DNA from 3 places in the Burkholderia singularis genome. Region 2 is predicted to be linked to each of the others. Evidence: predicted binding sites of a transcription regulator. Region 2 holds the regulator's gene; each other region holds the start of a gene.
What was found. Region 2 encodes FliA, which starts transcription of late flagellar genes. Its sites were predicted from a motif close to CTAAAGTTTNNNNNNNNNNNGCCGNTA; they were not measured.

Region 1 (7,235 bases), 370 kb from region 2:
GCGAAGGCCGCGACGGCCGCGCCGCGCGACGGCGTGAAAATGGTCGCGGGCCAGTTCGACGCGATGTTCACGCAAATGATGCTCAAGAGCATGCGCGACGCGACGCCGTCCGGGGGGCTGCTCGATTCGAGCGCATCGAAAATGTATACGTCGATGCTCGATCAGCAGCTTGCGCAGCAGATGTCGTCGAAGGGCATCGGCGTTGCCGATGCGCTGGCCAAGCAGCTGCTGCGTCAGACGAACGGCGCGTTTGGCGCGGCCGGTGCGCCGGATGCGCAGGACGAAGGCGGCCTCGCGGCGATGAGCGCGCTCGCGGCCGCGTATGCGGGCGCGCCTTCGCGCCACGGCGCGCTCGCGAGCCGCGGCTATTCGGCGGCAAGCGCGCTGATGCCGCCGAAGGGAGGCGGCAGCGGCGGCGACGGTTCGGCGCAGGTGGACGCATTCGTCGACAAGCTGGCCGGCGCGGCACAGGCGGCGAGCGCCGCCACGGGCGTGCCGGCGCGTTTCATCGTCGGCCAGGCGGCGCTCGAATCGGGCTGGGGCAAGCGCGAGATTCGCGGCGCGGACGGCGCGACGAGCTATAACGTATTCGGTATCAAGGCGACCAAGGGCTGGCGCGGGCGCACGGTGTTGGCTGTGACGACCGAATACGTGGAGGGCCGGCCGCGCCGCGTCGTCGCACAGTTCCGCGCATACGATTCATACGAGCATGCGATGACCGACTATGCCAATCTGTTGAAAAACAATCCGCGTTATGCCGGCGTGCTGAACGCCGGACAGAGCGTAGAGGGTTTCGCGCACGGTATGCAGAAGGCGGGCTACGCGACTGATCCGGCCTATGCGAAGAAACTGATTTCGATCATGCAGCAGATTGGCTGATGGCCGATGCCGCGCGCCCCTGCGGCATCGAACTGAGAGATTGCCGGGGATTCGCGCGGTTTTGACGTTTGCTAACAAAAATATAAAACGGATTCGATCTAAACTTTGCGCTGCTGTTGCCGCTAAATGCAAGAGACCAGTGATCGGGCGCACTGAGCCCGGTCTTTCCGCGCCTCGGGGAAGCAGGACATGGGCGCATCAAGATAAATACCGGCAAGCCATGAACACCGAACAATCGACTCGTCAGGGCGAAGGCGCCATTGCGCCTACCGGCCATGATTTCGGTCGCCGTAATCCGCTCGAGATCGGCGTGCAGTTGCGCAATCTTGTCAATCGCAGGGATTTTTTAACCGTCGAATATCGCGGCGGCCAGCTCGTTACCCGCATTCTCGACGTCGATGTCGGCGCGCGAACCTTCGTGTTCGACTGGGGCGCGCTCGCCGAGCAGAACGCGGGCATGCTTGCCGCCCCGTGCTGCGAGTTCCGCGCGGCGCCGGACGGCATACGCGTTGAATTCTCCACCGCGCCGCCGCGCGAAACCCGCTTCGAAGGTTTGCCCGCGTTCGAAGCCGATTTTCCCGAGGTGCTTTACTGCGTACAGCGCCGCGAGTACTTCCGCGTCGATGCGCCGCTCGTCGATCCGTTCGTCTGCCGCGGCAAGTTGCCGGACGGCGAGCATTTTCTGTTCGAAATCCACAATCTGTCGCTCGGCGGCCTCGGGTTGCGCACGGCCGACGAACGCGTCGCCGCGCTCGAACTCGGCACGACGCTATGCGATGTCGAGCTGAACCTGAACGGGCACGGGATGCTGTCGCTCGACCTGCAACTCGTCGCGCACAGTTCCACCCGCGCGCCGAGCGGCACATGCCGTCATCAGCTCGGGTTTCGCTTCGTGTCGCTGCCGGGCAGCACGGAAAACACGTTGCAGCGGCTCATCACGCAGCTCGAAATGAAGCGGCGGCAGCTCGCGCGCACGTAGCGCAGCGTCTGCGCGCCGGCCGCGCCTATCCGCGCGGGCGAGCGGCCGAGGCCGGGTGTGGCGCGCATGCGTATGCATACGCATGCGCGCGCTGGCGCGATGCGCGGTCGGCGGTATGGCCGGCGCGTCCGCCGTTCGTCCTGTTTCATGCGCCGGGCTCCGCCCGGCCGTTTCGGCGCGTTCGCCGCTTCGCGCGCGGCCTCAATTTTTCCGACGCGCGGCCGTTATCCCTGGAATCCACGCAACCCGGCGGCCGCGGCGCGGCCGGCTAATAGGATCGCGCATGTCCAATATCCTCATGAACCTTGGGGTCAGCGGCCTGAACGCCGCGCTCTGGGGGCTCACCACCACCGGCCAGAACATCAGCAATTCGGCCACACCCGGCTATTCGGTCGAGCGCCCCGTGTTTGCGGAGGCGGGCGGCCAATACACGTCGAGCGGCTATCTGCCGCAAGGCGCGACGACGGTGAGCGTCGAGCGCCAGTACAGCCAGTATCTGTCGGACCAGCTCAATGCCGCGCAAACGCAGGGCAGCGCGTTGTCGACGTATTACACGCTCGTCGCGCAGCTCAACAACTACGTCGGCAGCCCGACGGCCGGCATCTCGTCTGCGATTTCGAACTATTTCAGCGGACTGCAGACGGTGGCAAACAGCGCGTCCGATCCGTCGACGCGGCAAACCGCGATGAGCAACGCACAAACGCTCGCGAGCCAACTCGTCGCGGCCGGCCAGCAGTATGCGCAATTGCGTCAGAACGTGAATTCGCAACTCACGAGCGCCGTCTCGCAAATCAACGGTTACGCGGCGCAGATCGCGCAACTCAATCAGCAGATCGCGGGCGCGAGCGCGCAAGGGCAGCCGCCGAATCAGTTGCTCGATCAGCGCGATCTCGCGGTGTCGAATCTTTCGCAGCTCGTCGGCGTTCAGGTGGTGCAAAGCGACGGCAATTACAGCGTGTTCCTCGCGGGCGGGCAGCCGCTCGTGGTCTCCAGCGCGAGCTACCAGCTCGCGGCCGTTGCGTCGCAGTCCGATCCGAGCGAACTCACGATCGTGTCGCAGGGCATCGCGGGCACGAATCCGCCGGGCGCGGCGCAATATCTGCCCGACGTGTCGCTGACGGGCGGCACGCTCGGCGGCCTGCTCCAGTTTCGCCGCCAGACGCTCGATCCCGCTCAGGCGCAACTCGGCGCGCTGGCGGTGAGCTTTGCCGCGCAAGTCAACGCGCAGAATGCGCTTGGCATCGACCTGTCGGGCAAGCCGGGCGGCGATCTGTTCACCGTCGCGAATCCGGCCGTCTATGCGAATCAGCGCAACACCGGCGGCGCGGCGCTTGCCGTGTCGTTTGCCGACAGCACGCAGCCGCCGTCGGGCGACTATACGTTGTCGTTCGACGGCGCGAAGTATGCGCTGACCGATCGCGCGACGGGTAACGTCGTCGGCACGTCGACTACGCTGCCGGCGACGCTCGGCGGCCTCAAATTGTCGATCACCGGCACGATGGCCGCCGGCGACGCGTTCACCGTGCTGCCGACGCGCGGCGCGCTCGACGCGTTCGCGCTCGCCACCTCCAACGGCTCGGCGATCGCGGCGGCCTCGCCGGTGCTTGCGGCGAGCGCGGCGTCCAACAGCGGAACGGGCGTGATCTCGCAAGGCGCGGTGGGCGCGGGCTACCAGTTGCCGTCCGGCACGACGACGCTCATCTACGACGCGGCGGCGAAATCGCTGACGGGCTTTCCGGCGGGCACGACGGTCACGATCGCGGGCACGCCGCCGACCTCGATCGACATCACGGGCCCGACGACGCGCGTGCCGTATGACGCGTCGCTCGGCGCGACGCTGACGGTGTCGAGCACGGTGCAGCCCGCGCCGGCCGGCGTGATGAACGGCGTGTCCGTCACGTTGTCGGGTGCGCCCGCCGATGGCGACCGCTTCACGATCGCCGCGAACACGGGCCTGAACGACGGGCGCAACGCGCTCGCGCTGTCGAAGCTCGTCAACGGCAAGACGATGAACGGCGGCACGGCGACGCTGACGGGCGCGTATGCGAGCTACGTGAACGCGATCGGCAATGCGGCGAGCCAGTTGAAGGCGTCGAGCGCCGCGCAGACGGCGCTGATCGGTCAGGCCACGGCCGCGCAGCAGTCGGTGTCCGGCGTGAACCAGAACGAGGAGGCGGCGAACCTGATGCAATATCAGCAGCTTTATCAGGCGAACGCGAAAGTGATCCAGACGGCGAACTCGCTGTTCCAGACCGTGCTCGGTCTGTTCAATTGAGCGGGGAGGATGAGCGATGCGTATTTCCAGCGCCCAGCTATACAGCCTGAACGTCGGCATGATGAACGACCAGCAGGCGCAACTCGCGCAGCTTTACCAGCAAGTCTCGAGCGGCATCAGCTTGACGACCCCCGCCGACAATCCGCTCGCGGCCGCGCAGGCGGTACAGTTGTCGGCGGCGTCGGCGGCGCTTGCACAGTACACGTCGAATCAGGCAAGCGCGCTGAGCGCGCTGCAAACGGAGGACACGGCGCTTGCCAGCGTGAACACCCAGTTGAACAGCGCATACAGCCTGCTGATGCACGCGGGCGACGGCGGACTGTCCGACACCGACCGCGCCGCGCTCGCCGCGCAGCTCCAGGGCGTGCGCGACCATCTGCTGACGCTCGCGAACACCGCGGACGGCGCGGGCAACTATCTGTTCGCGGGCTTTCAGACCACGACGCAGCCGTTCTCGAACAAGCCGGGCGGCGGTGTCACGTATAGCGGCGATCCCGGCGCGCGCACCGTGCAGATCGCCGATACGCGCACGATCGCGCAGGGCGACAGCGGCGCGAGCGTGTTCCTGTCGGTGCCGTTTGCGGGAAGCCTGCCGGTGCCGGCCGCCGGTGCGGGCAATACCGGCTCGGGCACGATCGGCGCGGTGAGCATCGCGAGCGCGTCCGATCCGGCCAATGCGCACCAGTTCACGATCACGTTCGGCGGCACGGCGGCCGCGCCGACCTACACGGTCACGGACAATACGGTCGTCCCGCCGGCCACCGGCGCCGCTCAACCTTATTCGCCCGGCGCGGGCATCGATCTCGGCGGCCAGACGGTGGCGGTGTCGGGCAAGCCCGCACCCGGCGACACGTTCACCGTCACGCCCGCGCCGCAGGCGGGCACCGACGTGTTCGCGACGCTCGACACGGCGATCGCCGTGCTGAAGGCGCCCGTCGGCAGCGATCCGGTCGCGTCGACCGCGCTGACGAACGCGCTCGCGACCGCGTCGACAAAGCTGACGAATACGATGACGAACGTGCTGACCGTGCAGGCGTCGGTGGGCGGCCGCGTGCAGGAGGTAAAAGCGATGCAGGCGGTGACGTCGACGAACTCGCTGCAAACCGCGAACAACCTGTCGAATCTGACCGATACGAATTTGCCGGCCGCGATCAGCCAGTTCCTGCAAGTGCAGAACGCGCTGTCTGCCGCGCAGAAGACGTTTGTGCAGATGCAGAATTTATCGCTGTTCCAGTATTTGAATCCGTAAGCGGCACACGCGGCGGCGTGCCGCGCCGTCTCGTATCGCTTCTTTGGGGCCGGTCGGCTGGCGTTGCGGTATTTTTTCGCGGCGCAGGCGTTTGCGCTATCGTCCGCGCTTGCCACACGGCGGATTCGCCGCTTGCCGCACGGCAGCCGTCCCACCGTCCGGGCGGCCGTGCGCTTTATCGTCCGCGCCGCGCTCTCTTGTCATCGCGTTTGCCGCTCCGTACACTCCCGCGTGATTTTTCGCGCGGCGAGCCGTTCCCCGCGCGCCGTACCCGGACCAGAGGAGAGCCCCGCGATGCCCGATTCCTATTTTCCGCGCTGGCGGTTGCAGCCGCGCGCCGATGCGACCCAGGTCGTCGCGCCCGATGAGCGGCTGCCCTGGCCGCAAATGGCCGCGATGGGCGTGCAGCACGTCGTCGCGATGTTCGGCTCGACCGTGCTCGCTCCGCTGCTGATGGGCTTCGACCCGAACCTCTGCATCCTGATGTCCGGCGTCGGCACACTGCTGTTCTTCGTGCTCGTCGGCGGCCGCGTGCCGAGCTATCTCGGCTCGAGCTTCGCGTTCATCGGCGTTGTGATCGCGGCGACCGGCTACGGCGGCGCGGGGCCGAACGCCAACGTGCCGGTGGCGCTCGGCGGCATCATCGCGTGCGGCGTCGTCTACGCGCTGATCGGTGCGATCGTCGCGGCGATCGGCACGCGTTGGATCGAGGCGCTGATGCCGCCTGTCGTCACCGGCGCGATCGTCGCGGTGATCGGGCTGAATCTCGCGCCGGTCGCGGTAAAGAGCGTCAGCGCGTCGGCGTTCGATTCGACGCTCGCGCTCGTGACGGTGCTGTGCGTGGGTGGCGTGGCGGTGTTCGCGCGCGGGATGCTGCAGCGGCTCTTGATTCTCGTCGGCGTGCTGATTGCCTATGCGATCTACGCGGTGGCGGCCAACGGGCTCGGGCTCGGCAAGCCGATCGATTTCGCGAGCGTCGCGCATGCCGCGTGGTTCGGCGTCCCGACGTTTCGCCAGCCGGCATTCGATCCGCGCGCGCTTGCGCTGATCGCGCCCGTCGCGGTCATCCTCGTCGCGGAAAATCTTGGCCATATCAAGGCAGTGAGCGCGATGACGGGGCGCAATCTGGACCGCTACGTCGGCCGCGCGTTCATCGGCGACGCACTCGCAACGATCGTGTCGGGCAGCGCGGGCGGCACGGGTGTGACGACCTACGCGGAGAATATCGGCGTGATGGCGGTTACCCGGATCTACTCGACGCTCGTGTTCGTTGCCGCCGCGCTGATCGCGGTCGCGCTCGGCTTTTCGCCGAAATTCGGCGCGCTGATCCAGACGATTCCGCCGGCGGTGCTGGGCGGCGTGTCGATCGTCGTGTTCGGGCTGATCGCGGTGACGGGCGCGCGGATCTGGGTGGTCAACCGCGTCGACTTCTCGGACAACCGCAATCTGATTGTCGCCGCAGTCACGCTCGTGCTGGGCGCGGGCGATTTTTCGGTCAAATTCGGCGGCTTCGCGCTCGGTGGAATCGGCACCGCGACCTTTGGCGCGATCGTTCTTTACGCGCTGTTGCGCAAGGAGAAGGAGCCGGGGCCGGTGGTTTGAGCGTCCGCGCGCTGGCGTGCACGCATGCTTCACGCTGCGGCGGCGCATCAAGCAATGCGTCTTCCGCTCGTCGCTTCGCGCCGCCGGCCGCCGACGCAATCCGGCCTGCGGCGCTTGGCCGGGCGCCAGATCGCCGTCGCGCCCGGCGTTCAGCCGGCATCGGCCTGCGCTTCGAGCCATGCGCAAAACCGGTTGACGAGCGCTTCACCGGCCGTCTCGCGCGGCGCGATCCACCAGTAGCTGCGCGCCGC
Region 2 (7,235 bases):
GGGAAAACCGCAACCGTCGCGACGGCGACGCCGCAGGCGCGGCATGAGCACGCCGGCCACTTTCCTCTCGAAGCGTCCGCAGCTACTCGCGGGTACGAACCTGCGCGCGCTCGCGGGTCCGGTGCTCATCTGCATGATCCTCGCGATGATGATCCTGCCGCTGCCGCCGCTGCTGCTCGATCTGCTGTTCACGTTCAATATCGCGCTGTCGGTGATGGTGCTGCTCGTCAGCATGTACACGATGAAACCGCTCGATTTCGCGGCATTTCCGAGCGTGCTGCTGTTCTCGACGCTGCTCAGGCTGTCGCTGAACGTCGCGTCGACGCGCATCGTGCTGCTCGAGGGTCACACCGGCCCGGACGCGGCCGGCCAGGTGATCGAGGCGTTCGGCCATTTTCTCGTCGGCGGCAACTTCGCGGTCGGCATTGTCGTGTTCGTGATCCTGATGATCATCAACTTCATGGTGATCACGAAAGGCGCGGGGCGGATCGCCGAGGTGTCCGCACGTTTCACGCTCGACGCGATGCCCGGCAAGCAGATGGCGATCGACGCCGATCTGAATGCCGGCCTCGTCAACGAGGAGCAGGCGAAAAAGCGCCGTCAGGCGGTGGCGCAGGAGGCGGAGTTCTACGGCTCGATGGACGGCGCGTCGAAGTTCGTGCGCGGCGATGCGATCGCGGGCCTCATCATCATGGCGATCAACGTGATCGGCGGGCTCATCGTCGGAATCGCCCAGCACGACATGAGCTTCGCGGCGGCGGGCAAGAACTACACGCTGCTGACGATCGGCGACGGCCTCGTCGCGCAGATTCCGTCGCTCGTGATCTCGACCGCGGCGGGCGTGATCGTGTCGCGCGTCGCGACCGACCAGGACATCGGCACGCAACTCACGACGCAACTTTTCACCAACCCGCGCGTGCTCGCGATCACCGGCTCGATCATCGTGCTGATGGGGCTGATTCCGAACATGCCGCATGCCGCATTCCTGCTGCTCGGCGGCGGCGCGCTCGCACTCGCGCGGACCATGGCCCGGCGCGAAGCCGCGAAGCGCGCGGCCGGCGCGATCGCCGACATCGCCCCGCCCGCCGCGCTGCCGGCCGACAGCCACGAAGCGAGCTGGGAGGACGTGACGTTGATCGACCCGCTCGGGCTGGAGGTCGGTTACCGGCTGATTCCGCTCGTCGACAAGCATGGCGACGGCGAGCTGCTCAAGCGCATCAAGAGCATCCGCAAGAAATTCGCTCAGGAAATCGGCTTCTTGCCGCCCGTCATCCATATCCGCGACAACCTCGAACTGCGGCCGAACGCATACCGGATCGCGTTGAAGGGCGTCGAGGTCGGCGTTGGCGAAGCGTATCCGGGGCAGTGGCTCGCGATCAATCCGGGGCAGGTGACGGCCGCGCTGCCCGGCGCGCCGACGCAGGACCCGGCGTTCGGCCTGCCTGCCGTGTGGATCGATACGTCGCTGCGCGAGCAGGCGCAGGTGTACGGCTATACGGTCGTCGACGCGAGCACGGTCGTCGCCACGCACCTGAATCACCTCGTCGTCCAGCACGCGGCCGAGCTGCTTGGCCGGCAGGAAGTGCAGGCGCTCATCGAGCGCACCGGGCGCGACGCGCCGTCGCTCGTCGAGGATCTGGTGCCGAAGACGGTGTCGCTGACGACGTTGCAAAAAGTGCTGCAAAACCTGCTCGACGAAGGTGTGCCGATCCGCGACATGCGCACGATCATCGAGGCATTGTCCGAGCAGGCCGGCCGCCTCACCGATCCCTACGACCTCACCGCCGCGGTACGGCTCGCGCTTGGCCGCGCGATCACGCAGCAATGGTATCCAGGCTCGGGCGAGATGCAGGTGATGGGGCTCGACGCCAATCTCGAGCGCGTGCTGTCGCAGGCGCTCGCGACCGGCCCGAATCCGGGCCTCGAGCCGGGGCTCGCGCACACGTTGCTCGTTGGCACGCAGGACGCGATGCTGCGCCAGCAGAACATGGGGCTGCCGCCCGTGCTGCTGGTCCAGCACGCGCTGCGCGCGATGCTCGCGCGCTTTCTGCGGCGCAGCCTGCCGCAATTGAAGGTGCTGTCCTACGCCGAAGTGCCGGACACGCGCGCGATCAAGGTCATGAACGTCATCGGGAGTAGCGCTTGAACATTCGCAAATTCATTGGTCCGACGAGCCGCGATGCGCTGCGCCTCGTGCGCGAGGCGATGGGCGCCGACGCCGCGGTGTTGTCCAACAAGACGCTCGAAGACGGCCGCGTCGAGATCGTCGCGGTGCCCGCCGACGAACTCGCGGAAATTTCGGCGCGCCGTCCCGCTGGCGACGAGGCACACGGCGGCGCGCAGGCGCAGCAGCAGGCGCGCGTGCGCGCGGCGGGGCCGCGGCCCGTGCAGACGGCGGGCCCGGCGCCTGTGTCCGGCGCGCCGGCGGCATTGCAGGCGGCGTCGGGAAGCGCCGCGCCTTTTGCGATGTCGGCCTCGGCTGCCGCACTGCCGGGGCTGGGCGCGGCGGCTGCGTCGGCGCCGCGCATCGCGGCGAATTCGAATCCGTATGCGACGGGCGGGCTGCCGGACGTGTTTTCATCGGTGTTCGGCGCGAGCGCCGACCTGTCGGCCGATGCGATAACCGACATCGCCGCAGGAATCGGCGCGCACGCGTTCCAGTCTGCCGCTGCGGACGGCGCGACAAGCGACGGCAGCCCCGTCGCGAATGCGTGCTCGGCAGCCGACGACCGATTCGCAGCCGATGGCCGATTGGTTGCCGATGGCCGCGGCGTTGCGGATAGCCGGTCTGCAACCGGCGAACGGCCTGCTGCCGACGCGCGATTTGCCGTCCGTGGCCGACTGGCCGCCGATGCCTCGCTTGCCAACGACGGCCAAGCCGTCGCCGACACCCCGCCCGCAGCGGCCGCCGCGCCCGCCGCCGCGCCGTCCGAACCGGCACCGTGGCTCGTCGAGCACGCGAAGCGGCTGACGCAACAGCTGGCCAAGCACGAGAAGCCGTCCAGCACGGGCACAGGCCCGCGCGCAGCGACGACAGGCGCCGCCGCGTCGCGTGAATCGCTTGCGTCGGCGGGCGAGCCGCCCGTCTGGGCGCGCGACATCGTGCGCAACGTCGCGCGCCGGATGCCGGCCGCGGCCGGTGCGTCCGTGCCGAAATCGAAGCCAGCCGGCCTGCACGAGCCGCACGATACGGCGCTCAGCGTCGCGGATGCGGTGAACGCGCGGCTCGAGCGCGTCGTCAACGATACCGTGATGCAGGCGCTCGGTTCGCTGCGCGAGCGAATGGACGAACAGTTCGCGGGCCTTGCATGGAACGAGCGCCAGCGCCGCAGCCCGGTGCACGGCGCGCTGACCAAGCGGCTCATCGCGGCGGGGTTCTCCGCGCAGCTCGCACGCACCGTCGTCGACCATCTGCCGGAAGGCGGCAGCCTCGGCACGCTCGACGCGGCGACCGACTGGGCGCAATCGGTGCTCGCGGCGAACCTGCCGGTGCTCGACAGCGAGGATGCGCTGATGGAACGCGGCGGCGTATTCGCGCTGATGGGGCCGACGGGCGTCGGCAAGACGACCACCACCGCGAAGCTCGCCGCGCGTTGCGTGATGCGCTTCGGCGCGAGCAAGGTCGCCCTGCTGACGACCGACAGCTACCGGATCGGCGGCCACGAACAACTGCGGATCTTCGGCCGGATTCTCGGCGTGCCGGTGCATGCGGTGAAGGACGGCGGCGATCTGCAGCTCGCGCTCGCGGAGTTGCGCAACAAGCACATGGTGCTGATCGATACGATCGGCATGAGCCAGCGCGACCGCGCGGTATCCGACCAGATCGCGATGCTGCACGGCGCGGATACGCCGGTGCAGCGCCTGCTGCTGCTCAACGCGACGAGTCACGGCGATACGCTCAACGAAGTCGTTCACGCTTACCGCCGCGCGGCCGGCCGGCCTGATGCCGCCGCGCCGGATCTCGCCGGCTGCATCCTGACGAAGCTCGACGAGGCAAGCAACCTGGGCGGCGCGCTCGACACGGTGATCCGCTACAAGCTGCCGGTGCATTACGTATCGACTGGCCAGAAGGTGCCGGAGAACCTGTATGTCGCGACGAAAAAATTCCTGCTGAAGAGCGCATTCTGCGCACCGCGCGACGATTCGCCGTTCGTGCCCGGCGACGACGACCTGCCGGCGATGTTGAGCGCGTTGAGCGCGCGCGCCGGCGCCGAGCCGCATGAGGTCCGCTTTGGATAAGCGGATCGCCGACCAGGCCGAGGGGCTGCGGCGCCTGCTCGCGCAGCGCGGCGCGCGGCTCGTCGTGGTGACGGGCGGGCCGTCTGGCATCGGCTGCACGTCGGCGGTCGCGAACCTTGCCGCTGCGCTCGCCGCGCTCGGCAAGGACGTGCTCGTCGTCGACGAGCGCGCGAACGTCCGCTCGATCGCGGCAACGCTGTGCGGCTCGTGGTTGCGCGACGGCGAGCCGGTGCGGCACGAACTCGGGTTTTCGGTCTGCGCGGCATCGCGGCTGGCGCGCGACGGCTACAGCGGCGCACAGCGCGATGCGCTCGCCGACGGCGCCGCCGACGTCGTGCTGATCGACGCGCAGCCCGATGCGGACGGCGCGCTGTCGATGCTCGCGCGCGACGCGCATGACGTGATCGTCGTCACGCGCGTATCGGCATCGGCGATCACCGAAGCTTACGCGCGGATGAAGCGGCTGCATTACGCGCACGCATTTGCGCAATTCCGCGTACTGATCAACCACGTGCACAGCGCCGCCGACGCGCGGGCCGCCTACGAAAACCTCGCGGGCGTCGCGGGCCGCTATTTGCAGGTGTCGCTCGCGGATGCCGGGTGCGTTGCCGCCGATCCGCTGATCGAGCGCGCCCGTTCGCTTGCGCGCACCGTCGTCGATGCGTTTCCGTCGGCCGCCGCCGCGCGCGACTACCGGCGCATCGCCGCCGATCTGCTGTATTGGCCGATGCGCGCCACACCGGGCGCGGGGCGCGGCCGCACGGGCAATCCGGCGCTCGGGCACGGCGCGGCGCGGGCCGCCTGAACGCCACGAATGCCACGACGAACAGAGGCCACGATGTACAACGCTCAAGGAAAGATTTCCCAAGACGAAGTGCTGACGCAATATGCGCCGCTCGTGCGGCGTCTCGGATTGCAGCTCGTCGCGAAAATGCCGGCGAGCGTGGATCTCGACGACCTGATTCAGGCCGGAATGATCGGCCTGCTCGACGCGGCGGGCCGCTACAAGGAAGATCAGGGCGCGCAGTTTGAAACTTACGCCACGCAGCGCATCCGAGGCGCGATGCTCGACGAGCTGCGCAGCAACGATTGGCTGCCGCGCAGTCTGCGCAAGACGTCGCGCGAGGTCGAGCAGGCGGTGCATCAGGTCGAGCAGCGGCTTGGGCGGGCGGCACACGAAACCGAAATCGCCGCGCACCTGCAGATGCCGCTCGCCGAGTATCAGGCGATGCTGCAGGATCTGCACGGCAGCCAGCTCATCTACTACGAGGATTTCGACCGCTGCGCCGACGACGAACCGTTCCTCGACCGCTATCGTGCCGATCACGCCGATCCGCTCGCCGCGCTGCTCGACGATCATTTGCGCGGCGCGCTCGTCGATGCGATCGACAATCTGCCGGAGCGCGAGAAGCTGCTGATGTCGCTGTACTACGAGCGCGGGCTGAATCTGCGCGAGATCGGCGCGGTGCTGGAGGTCAGCGAGTCGCGCGTGTGCCAGTTGCATAGCCAGGCGGTCGCGCGGCTCAGAGCGAAGCTGCGCGAGCAGGCGTGGGTGGCCGCCGAAGGCTGAGCGGCCGGTCTTCGCGCGCGCTTGCCGCGCGCGGCGGAAAAATCCATCTCGATTTGCTACAATCCTTTCCTGTTTCCGAGGAGCGTTGCGACGGGCACGGCCCGCCAGGCTCGGAAACGGTCAACCAGGCGGTTTGGCATCGTCATTGCCGGCCGCTTACTTGAACGGCGCTCACGTCACAATTTTCTAGAACTTTTTTAGAAAGGAGGGCGTGATGAACGCCGCTGTCATCGATTCCCATTCCGCACAGGATTACGTCGTCGCCGATATCTCGCTTGCCGGCTGGGGCCGCAAGGAGCTGAACATCGCCGAGACCGAAATGCCCGGCCTCGTGCAGATCCGCGACGAATACAAGGCGCAGCAGCCGCTGAAGGGCGCGCGCATCGCCGGCTCGCTGCACATGACGATCCAAACGGGCGTGCTGATCGAAACGCTGAAGGCGCTGGGCGCCGAAGTCCGCTGGGCATCGTGCAACATTTTCTCGACGCAGGATCACGCGGCCGCCGCGATCGCCGAATCGGGCACGCCGGTGTTCGCGTTCAAGGGCGAATCGCTCGACGAATACTGGGAATTCACGCACCGCATCTTCGAATGGCCGAACGGCGAGTTCGCGAACATGATTCTCGACGACGGCGGCGATGCCACGTTGCTGCTGATCCTCGGCGCGAAAGCAGAGAAGGACCGCTCGGCGATCGCGAAGCCCACCAACGAGGAGGAAGTCGCGCTCTACAAGGCGATCGCGCGCCATCTCGACATCGACGGCACGTGGTACTCGAAGCGCCTCGCGCACATCAAGGGCGTGACCGAAGAGACCACGACGGGCGTGCATCGCCTGTACCAGATGGAAAAGGACGGCCGTCTGCCGTTCCCGGCGTTCAATGTGAACGACTCGGTGACGAAATCGAAGTTCGACAATCTGTACGGCTGCCGCGAATCGCTCGTCGACGGCATCAAGCGCGCGACCGACGTGATGATCGCGGGCAAGATCGCGCTCGTCGCGGGCTACGGCGACGTCGGCAAGGGCTGCGCGCAGTCGCTGCGCGGCCTGGGCGCCACCGTTTGGGTCACCGAGATCGATCCGATCTGCGCGCTGCAGGCGGCGATGGAAGGCTACCGCGTCGTGACGATGGAATACGCGGCCGACAAGGCCGACATCTTCGTGACGGCGACCGGCAACTATCACGTGATCAACCACGATCACATGAAGGCGATGCGCCATAACGCGATCGTCTGCAACATCGGTCACTTCGATTCGGAAATCGACGTCGCGTCGACTCGTCAGTACCAGTGGGAAAACATTAAGCCGCAGGTCGACCACATCATCTTCCCGGACGGCAAGCGCGTGATCCTGCTGGCCGAAGGCCGTCTCGTGAACCTCGGCTGCGCGACGGGCCACCCGTCATTCGTGATGTCGAACTCGTTCACG
Region 3 (7,235 bases), 360 kb from region 2:
CGGGCGTGCTCGCCGGGCGCAGCGCGCGGATCGTCAGGCTGCCCGCCGCGCTCGCGCGGATGCAGGCACGCGTATTCGAACTATTGCCGGGCGAGCCGCTGCTCACCCGCGACAATCTCGCGTCGCTGTCGGTGCCCAGCGTGATGACGGGGCCGCTCGCGCCGGAGCTGGGGATTGCGCCCGCGAGCGTCGAGAGCGTTGCGCCGGCGTATATTGGCGACACGGCGCTCTATTCGCGCTTCGCCGGCTGGCGCGCGCGACGCTGACGGTTGGCGCGTGCGACGGAGCGGAACTTCGGCGGGCCGACCGCCGGCTGCGCAGATCGTTCGATCTGCGTGTGGCAGAGCAGGAAAAAGGAAAGGAATCGGATGAAACTCGTCGTCGGAGACAAGAATTACTCGTCGTGGTCGATGCGCCCGTGGGTGCTGATGCGGCACTTTGGCATCCCGTTCGACGAGGTGTCGATCGAGTTGCGCCGCGACGATACGGCGGCGCGGATTCGCGCGTATTCGCCGTCCGGCAAGATGCCGTGCCTGGTCGGCGACGACGGCGTGCCGGTATGGGATTCGCTCGCGATCGCCGAGACGCTCGCGGAGCGTTTCGCGCAGCACGCGCTCTGGCCGCGCGATCCGGCCGCACGGGCGCGGGCGCGCTGCGTATCGGCCGAGATGCACGCCGGTTTTGCCGCGCTGCGCGGCGAGATGCCGCTCGATATTCGCGGCACGCCGCCGGCGCGCGAGCTGTCGCCGGCCGCGCTCGACGACGTCGCGCGCGTCGATGCGATCTGGCGCGAATGTGTGGCCGCGTCGGGCGGTCCGTTCCTGTTCGGTGCGTTCTCGATTGCCGACGCGATGTATGCGCCCGTCGTGCTGCGCTTTCGCGCGTTCGCGGTGGCGCTGTCGCCGCAAGCACGGGATTACGCGGCGAGCGTCGTCGAGCTGCCGGCCGTGCGCGAGTGGATCGACGCCGCGCGCCGCGAGACGACCGTGATCGACGTCTACGGGCCGTCGCGATGAATATCTACGCGGTTGGCGGCGCGATCCGCGATGCATTGCTCGGCCTGCCGGTGCGCGACCAGGATTACGTGGTGGTCGGCGCGACGCCCGAGCAGATGGCCGCGCAGGGCTTCAGGCCGGTCGGCAAGGATTTTCCGGTGTTCCTGCATCCGCGCACGCACGAGGAATACGCGCTCGCACGCACCGAGCGCAAGACGGCGGCGGGCTATCACGGCTTCCAGTTCTATTTCGCCCCCGACGTGACGCTCGAGCAGGATCTCGCGCGGCGCGACCTGACGATCAACGCGATGGCGCGCGCGGTGAGTCCGGACGGCACGCTGATCGGGCCGATCGTCGATCCGTTCGGCGGACAGGCGGATTTGCGCGCGAAGCTGTTTCGGCATGTCGGCGACGCGTTCGTCGAGGACCCGGTGCGGATTTTGCGTGTCGCGCGCTTTGCCGCGCGCTTTGCCGATTTTTCCGTCGCGCCGCAGACCTTGGCGCTGATGCGAGAGATGGTTGCCGCGGGCGAGGTCGATGCGCTCGTGCCCGAGCGGGTTTGGCAGGAGCTTGCGCGCGGGCTGATGGAGGACGAGCCGTCGCGGATGTTCGCGGTGCTGCGCGACTGTGGCGCGCTCGCGCGGATTCTGCCCGAGATCGACGCGCTGTTCGGCGTGCCGCAGCGCGCCGACTACCATCCGGAAGTCGATACGGGCGTGCATGTGATGATGGTGATCGATTACGCGGCGAAGCAACGCTACACGTTGCCGGTGCGCTTCGCTGCGCTCACGCACGATCTCGGCAAGGCGACCACGCCTGCCGAGGTGTTGCCGCGCCATATCGGGCACGAAGCACGCAGCGTCGAGCTGATCAAGCCGTTATGCGAACGGTTGCGGGTGCCGAACGAGTGCCGCGATCTGGCGCTGCTCGTCGCGCGCGAACACGGCAATTTGCATCGTGTGATGGAGATGGGCGCGGCGGCGCTGGTGCGGCTTTTCGAGCGCGCCGATGCGCTGCGCAAGCCCGCGCGTTTCGCCGAGGCGCTGCAAGCGAGCGAAGCCGACGCGCGCGGGCGGCTCGGATTCGGCACGCAGCCTTATCCCCAGGCCGAGCGGCTGCGGCAGGCGCTCGTCGCGGCACGCTCGGTCGATGCGGGCGCGATCGCGCAGCAGTTTGCGGGCCAGCCGGCGCAGATCAAGGACGCGGTGCATCGCGCCCGAGTGCGGGCGGTGGCGCAGGCGATCGGAAGCGGCGAGTAAGTGACGAAGACGTGGCGCGCTGGCAGGGCGGTTGAATCTGGCGGTTAAGCACGGCAGTTGAGCCTGGCGATTGAATCTGGCGGTTAAGCACGGCAGTTGAGCCTGGCGATTGAATCTGGCGGTTGAGCGCGGCGGTTGAACCTGGCGGTTGAATCTGGCGGTTGAGCACGGCGGTTGAACTTGGCGGTTGAACCCGGCAGTTGAACCCGACGGTTGATGCCGACGGCCACCGGGCTGGTGGCCCGATTCGCGCGGCGTGCACTTCGCGCCATGCTTTCATGCGGCGCGGCCGCAAACGGTGCCGATAAGGATCGCGCGGACGCAGGCGGGTCACGCAGCACGCAGCGCACGCGGCGCACGCCGGAACCGGCGGACGGTCAGCGCGTGGCAGCCCCGAGGCGCCCGTCCGGCCCATAGAGCGCGGCGCGCTGCGGTGTCGCGCGCAGCACCGCCAGCGCCTTCTCGTTGTGATCCATCCGGATTCGGATCAGCATCCCGTTGATCGCGTTGGCGTGGCGAGCGCGCTCGGCTGCCTGCTGTAACAACTGCCAGCCGTTCGCGATGCGCACGTCGCCCTCGGCCGCGCGATCCATTCCTTTTTTGCCGGCCGGCAAACCGAGCGACGCGAGCAGCGCGTCGCGCTCGCGTTCGAGGCGTGCGAGCTTGTTGATCAGTTCGAGCTTTCGGGCGACGAGGCCCGGCAGCGCATCGAGCGGCTCGGGCGTCGTCAGCGCTTTTTCCTCATAGGCGAGCAGCGACGCGAACGCCTCGACGCTCGCATGTTCGTCGGTGATCGTGGCCAGCAGTTCGTCTCTCATCTGGTTTCGCTCGGTTTGCCGCGCGTGAGCCCGGCGCGCCGGGGCGTTGCGGCGGCGCGGCCGGATCGGCGCGGGGCGTCTAAGGTTGCTTGAGCAGTTCGCGGGCGGTTTGCAGGATGCCGTCGGCGATCCGGCTCGTATCGATGGACAGCGTGCCGTTGCGGATCGCCTCGCGGATCGACTCGACTTGCGCGACGTCGATATCCGCATTGCCCGATGCGGCGAGGCTGCGCAGCGTCGACGACAGGCCGGACAGGCTCACGTTCGCGTCGCCTTGCGCCGGCGCGCTGGCGGCGCCCGCATCCGGTTGGGCCGCGCCCGGGGCGGCCGGTGAGCGCGCCGTGCCCGGGCCGGCGTTCGATAGCGTCCGGGTGTTCGACGCAGGAGGGGAATCGATTTTCACGATGGCGGTTCCTGTACGGGTTTGGCCACGATAACGGCAGCGCAGGCCCGAACTTTAGTGTTCGCGCGCGGGTAAATCCCTGAATCGATGAAGCTTTGCAATTCTTGACGGTTTGCGCACGCGCAGCGCGCCGCTACAGGGAAATTTCGACGGTGGCCGCATCCTTGACGACCGCGGTGACGATCTGGCCCGCCGCCATGCGCACCCGCACCGGCTGGCCGGGCGCCGCGTTGCCGAGCGCGCTGCCCTCGGCCGAGATCGTGAACCCCGGGCCCGAGGCAATCACCCGCACAGTCTGCCCGATCGACACCGACGCCGCGCTTTTCAGCAGATCCCGGCGCAGCGGCAGCCCGGCCGCAACGCGCGTCAGCGCGCTCGCGCCGACGGCTTGCGTCGGGTCGGTGATTACGGCGAGCGGCAGCAACGTCAGGTCGCCCTCGCGCGCGACGAGATCGGCGGCCGTCAGCGTGTCGCCGGGCGCGAGCGCGCGGGCGGCGACGTAGTAGGTCGCCTGCACGGTGAGCTTGGCTTGCAGATAGAGCGTCCACGGCCGCTCGCCCGCGCAGCGCACGCCGACCGTCGTGCGGCCCCACAGGCGCGCGCCTGTCGGCAGGAACGGTTCGAGCGTCGCGCACGCGGCCAGCCCGCGCGGGAGCGCGGGCGCGACGGTGACGGTGACCTTGCCGGGCAGCCCTGCCGCCTGCTGCTGCAGGAAGGCAAGCGCTGCGCTGCGGATTGCTTCGCTGTCTTGGCCTGCGGCGGTCGGCATGGCCGGAGAGGGCCGCGCGGCGGCGTAAGCCGGCCGGGATGCGTTTGCCGATGCGCAAAGCGTTCGCGCGGCCGATGTTTGCACAACGGCCGCGCTTGATCCCGGCGCGTCGGCGCAGGCCGGCAGCGGCGGCCTGGCTGGTATCGCGCGCGGCGCGCCGGCCGCACCGCGCGCGGCGAGTGTGTGAGGCGCGATGGAGGCGGGCGCGTCGTCGGAGCGCGGCGCGCCGGGAATGGCTGGTGTCGGCTCGAGGTGCCGCGGCTGACGCGGCACGCGTGGCGGCGCTGCGGCCGTTCGCGCGTCGGCCGTTGCGGTGACGGCGGCGGTGCCCACATCCTGCGAGGCGACGGGCGCGACTTGCCATGCATATTCGCGCTGCGCGTGCGCGGCGACGGCGCGGCCGGCCGGCACGCGCTGCGCGGCCATGCCCAGGGGCGCGTCGTCCGTCGTCGCGGAAGGGCCGGCGCCGAGGGCAGCGCTGCTTGCCGCCCGGGCTTTTCCAGTCTCGCCGCTATTGGCCGCATCCGCCGCGCGAGGGCTTGCCGTCGCATTCGCGAGCGCCGTTTCGGCCGATTCGCCACGTCCCGGAATCACGATCATGCCGCTGTCGGCCGGTTGCGCGGCCTGCGCCGCGCAGGCCCAGCCCGCCGCCGCCAGCACCCACGCGAGCGCCGCGCGCCTGCCGGTGATGCGCGGTGCGCCGTCGGTCGTCGCGCGTGGCGTCATCGCCCCCTCCTCGAAACCGGAACCGTCCAACTGTCGTAAGTAAGTGTCTGTCACGCGTCGCATTCTAGGGACGGGGGCGAGCCCGCAAACCGCGAATAGAGGGCCGCTTTGCCGGTTATTCGTCCGATTGCCCGTTGCATGGCCCGTCTACGATGCGTTCCATCGGAAAAAGCCCCTTCGCCGTGCGTGGCGGCGGGGCGATGCATCTTCAGATCTTCAGACGGAGCACGCAGATGCTGGACAAACTCGACGCCGAATTCGCGTTCGGCCGCCAGGCGCTCGATGTGCGCGCGTATCGGCAGGAACTGCTGTCGTCGAACATCGCGAACGCCGACACGCCGGGCTATCGCGCGCGCGACGTCGACTTCGCGTCGACGCTCGCGCGCGCGCTCAAGCCGGCCGGCGCGCGCGGCAACGCGGCGGCGCTCGCCCTCGCGCAGCCGGCGGGCGTGACGAGCGCCATGGCGATGACGGCCACCTCGGACGCGCACATGGCCGGCGCGGCGAAGCTGATTCCGACGGGCGGCCCGGGCGACGACTACGGCCGCGCGCAATACCGGATTCCACGCCAGCCGGCGCTCGACGGCAACACCGTCGATCTCGACATGGAGCGCGTGCAGTTCGCCGACAACGCGCTGCATTTCCAGTCCGGCATGACGGTGATCACGCAGCAGATCAAGACGATGATCGCCGCGATCACGTCGAACCCGGGTTCGTGACGCTCGGCCCAAAAGATTCAAGCGATTCAGGCGATTCACGCGCGTTTTTCCGCGCGCCGCGCACCGCGCGAAACGGATGACGAGCGCGCCGCGCGCTCAACGCACAAGCCAGCCAGGAGCATTGCATGCCTTCGTTGATGAACATTTTCGATGTCGCGGGTTCGGCGATGTCGGCGCAGTCCCAGCGCCTGAACGTCACCGCGTCGAATCTCGCGAATGCCGACAGCCTGACGGGCCCCGACGGCAAGCCGTACCGGGCCAAGCAGGTGGTGTTCGCGACCGCGCCGATCGGCCGCGCGCGCACCGCGTCGGGCCAGGGCGTCGGCGGCGTGAATGTCGCGCGGGTGATCGACGATCCGTCGCCGATGAAGACGTCCTACGATCCGTCGAACCCAGCCGCCGATCCGAACGGCTATGTGACGATGCCCAACGTCGATCCGGTACAGGAGATGGTGAACATGATCTCCGCGTCGCGCTCGTATCAGGCCAATGTCGAGACGCTCAACACCGCGAAGCAGTTGATGCTGAAAACCCTGACGATCGGCAATTGAGCCGCGTCGCAGCGGCCTTCGATCACGTCATCCCGTCATCCCGCATATAGCAGACTTCGCAGGAGCGCGAAACCGAATGACCTCCTCTTCGACCACCATCGGCAGCAACGGCGCGAACGTGACGAACCTGCCCTACGACACGTTCAGCGCGAACGGCCAGTCGTCGTCGGCGAACGGCGCGAACGGCACCAGTGGCACGAACGGCACGAACGGCACGAACATCAACGCCGCCAGCTCGCTGCCGGCGTCGTCGGCAGCCGACCTGCAAACCACGTTCCTCAAGCTGCTCGTCACGCAGTTGCAGAACCAGGACCCGACGAACCCCGTGGACAGCTCGCAGATGACGTCCCAGCTCGCGCAGATCAACACCGTGAGCGGCATCGCGCAATTGAACGCGTCGCTGACGTCGCTGTCGTCGCAGCTCACCGCGAGCCAGCAGACCCAGGCGGCGATGCTGATCGGCGCGAACGTGCTCGCGCCGGGCAGCGACGTGGCGGTGAAGGGCGGCGCGGCGTCGCCGTTCGGCGTGCAATTGACGAACGCCGTGACGAATCTGACGATCACCGTGAAGAACGCGGCGGGCGTGGTCGTCAACACGATCAACGCGGGCGCGCAGCCGGCCGGCACCGTTCCGTTCAATTGGAAGCCGACCGACGTGGCCGGCAACGCGTTGCCCGACGGCACGTACACGATTTCGGCGAGCTATACCGACGTGTCCGGCAAGCAATATGCGCCGCCCACGCTTGCCGCCGCGCGCGTGCAAAGCGTGGTCAAGCAGGCGGACGGCGCGCCGGGGCTCGTGCTGTCGAGCGGCAAGACGGTGGGCCTGAGCCAAATCGCGTCGATCTTCCCGAACCCCGCGACGAGCGCGCCGAACGGCGGCGCGCCGTCCACCACCAACTGACACAGATTCTGCGCAACGGAGACCGAGATGGGTTATCAACAAGGTTTGAGCGGCTTGGCGGGCGCGTCGAGCGACCTCGACGTGATCGGCA

Region 1: the regulator FliA is predicted to act here: its motif matches at 2,059-2,085, upstream of flgK (flagellar hook-associated protein FlgK).
Region 3: the regulator FliA is predicted to act here: its motif matches at 3,507-3,533, upstream of flgM (flagellar biosynthesis anti-sigma factor FlgM).

The regions. Positions count from the first base shown of each region.
Region 1 is NZ_CP013448.1:110,277-117,511, reverse strand. Features, by position in the region: gene flgJ (flagellar assembly peptidoglycan hydrolase FlgJ) at 1-879, shown strand, start outside; gene AQ611_RS00540 (flagellar brake protein) at 1,100-1,858, shown strand; gene flgK (flagellar hook-associated protein FlgK) at 2,142-4,133, shown strand; gene flgL (flagellar hook-associated protein FlgL) at 4,150-5,382, shown strand; gene AQ611_RS00525 (solute carrier family 23 protein) at 5,677-6,984, shown strand; gene AQ611_RS00520 (transcriptional regulator GcvA) at 7,134-7,235, opposite strand, start outside.
Region 2 is NZ_CP013448.1:481,582-488,816, forward strand. Features, by position in the region: gene flhB (flagellar biosynthesis protein FlhB) at 1-47, shown strand, start outside; gene flhA (flagellar biosynthesis protein FlhA) at 44-2,146, shown strand; gene flhF (flagellar biosynthesis GTPase FlhF) at 2,143-4,239, shown strand; gene AQ611_RS02210 (MinD/ParA family ATP-binding protein) at 4,232-5,044, shown strand; gene AQ611_RS02215 (RNA polymerase sigma factor FliA) at 5,078-5,809, shown strand; S-adenosyl-L-homocysteine riboswitch at 5,881-5,989, shown strand; gene ahcY (adenosylhomocysteinase) at 6,024-7,235, shown strand, end outside.
Region 3 is NZ_CP013448.1:122,654-129,888, reverse strand. Features, by position in the region: gene AQ611_RS00615 (complex I NDUFA9 subunit family protein) at 1-266, shown strand, start outside; gene AQ611_RS00610 (glutathione S-transferase family protein) at 369-1,016, shown strand; gene AQ611_RS00605 (multifunctional CCA addition/repair protein) at 1,013-2,254, shown strand; gene AQ611_RS00600 (flagella synthesis protein FlgN) at 2,632-3,072, opposite strand; gene flgM (flagellar biosynthesis anti-sigma factor FlgM) at 3,152-3,475, opposite strand; gene flgA (flagellar basal body P-ring formation chaperone FlgA) at 3,609-4,970, opposite strand; gene flgB (flagellar basal body rod protein FlgB) at 5,204-5,689, shown strand; gene flgC (flagellar basal body rod protein FlgC) at 5,815-6,240, shown strand; gene flgD (flagellar hook assembly protein FlgD) at 6,317-7,144, shown strand; gene flgE (flagellar hook protein FlgE) at 7,172-7,235, shown strand, end outside.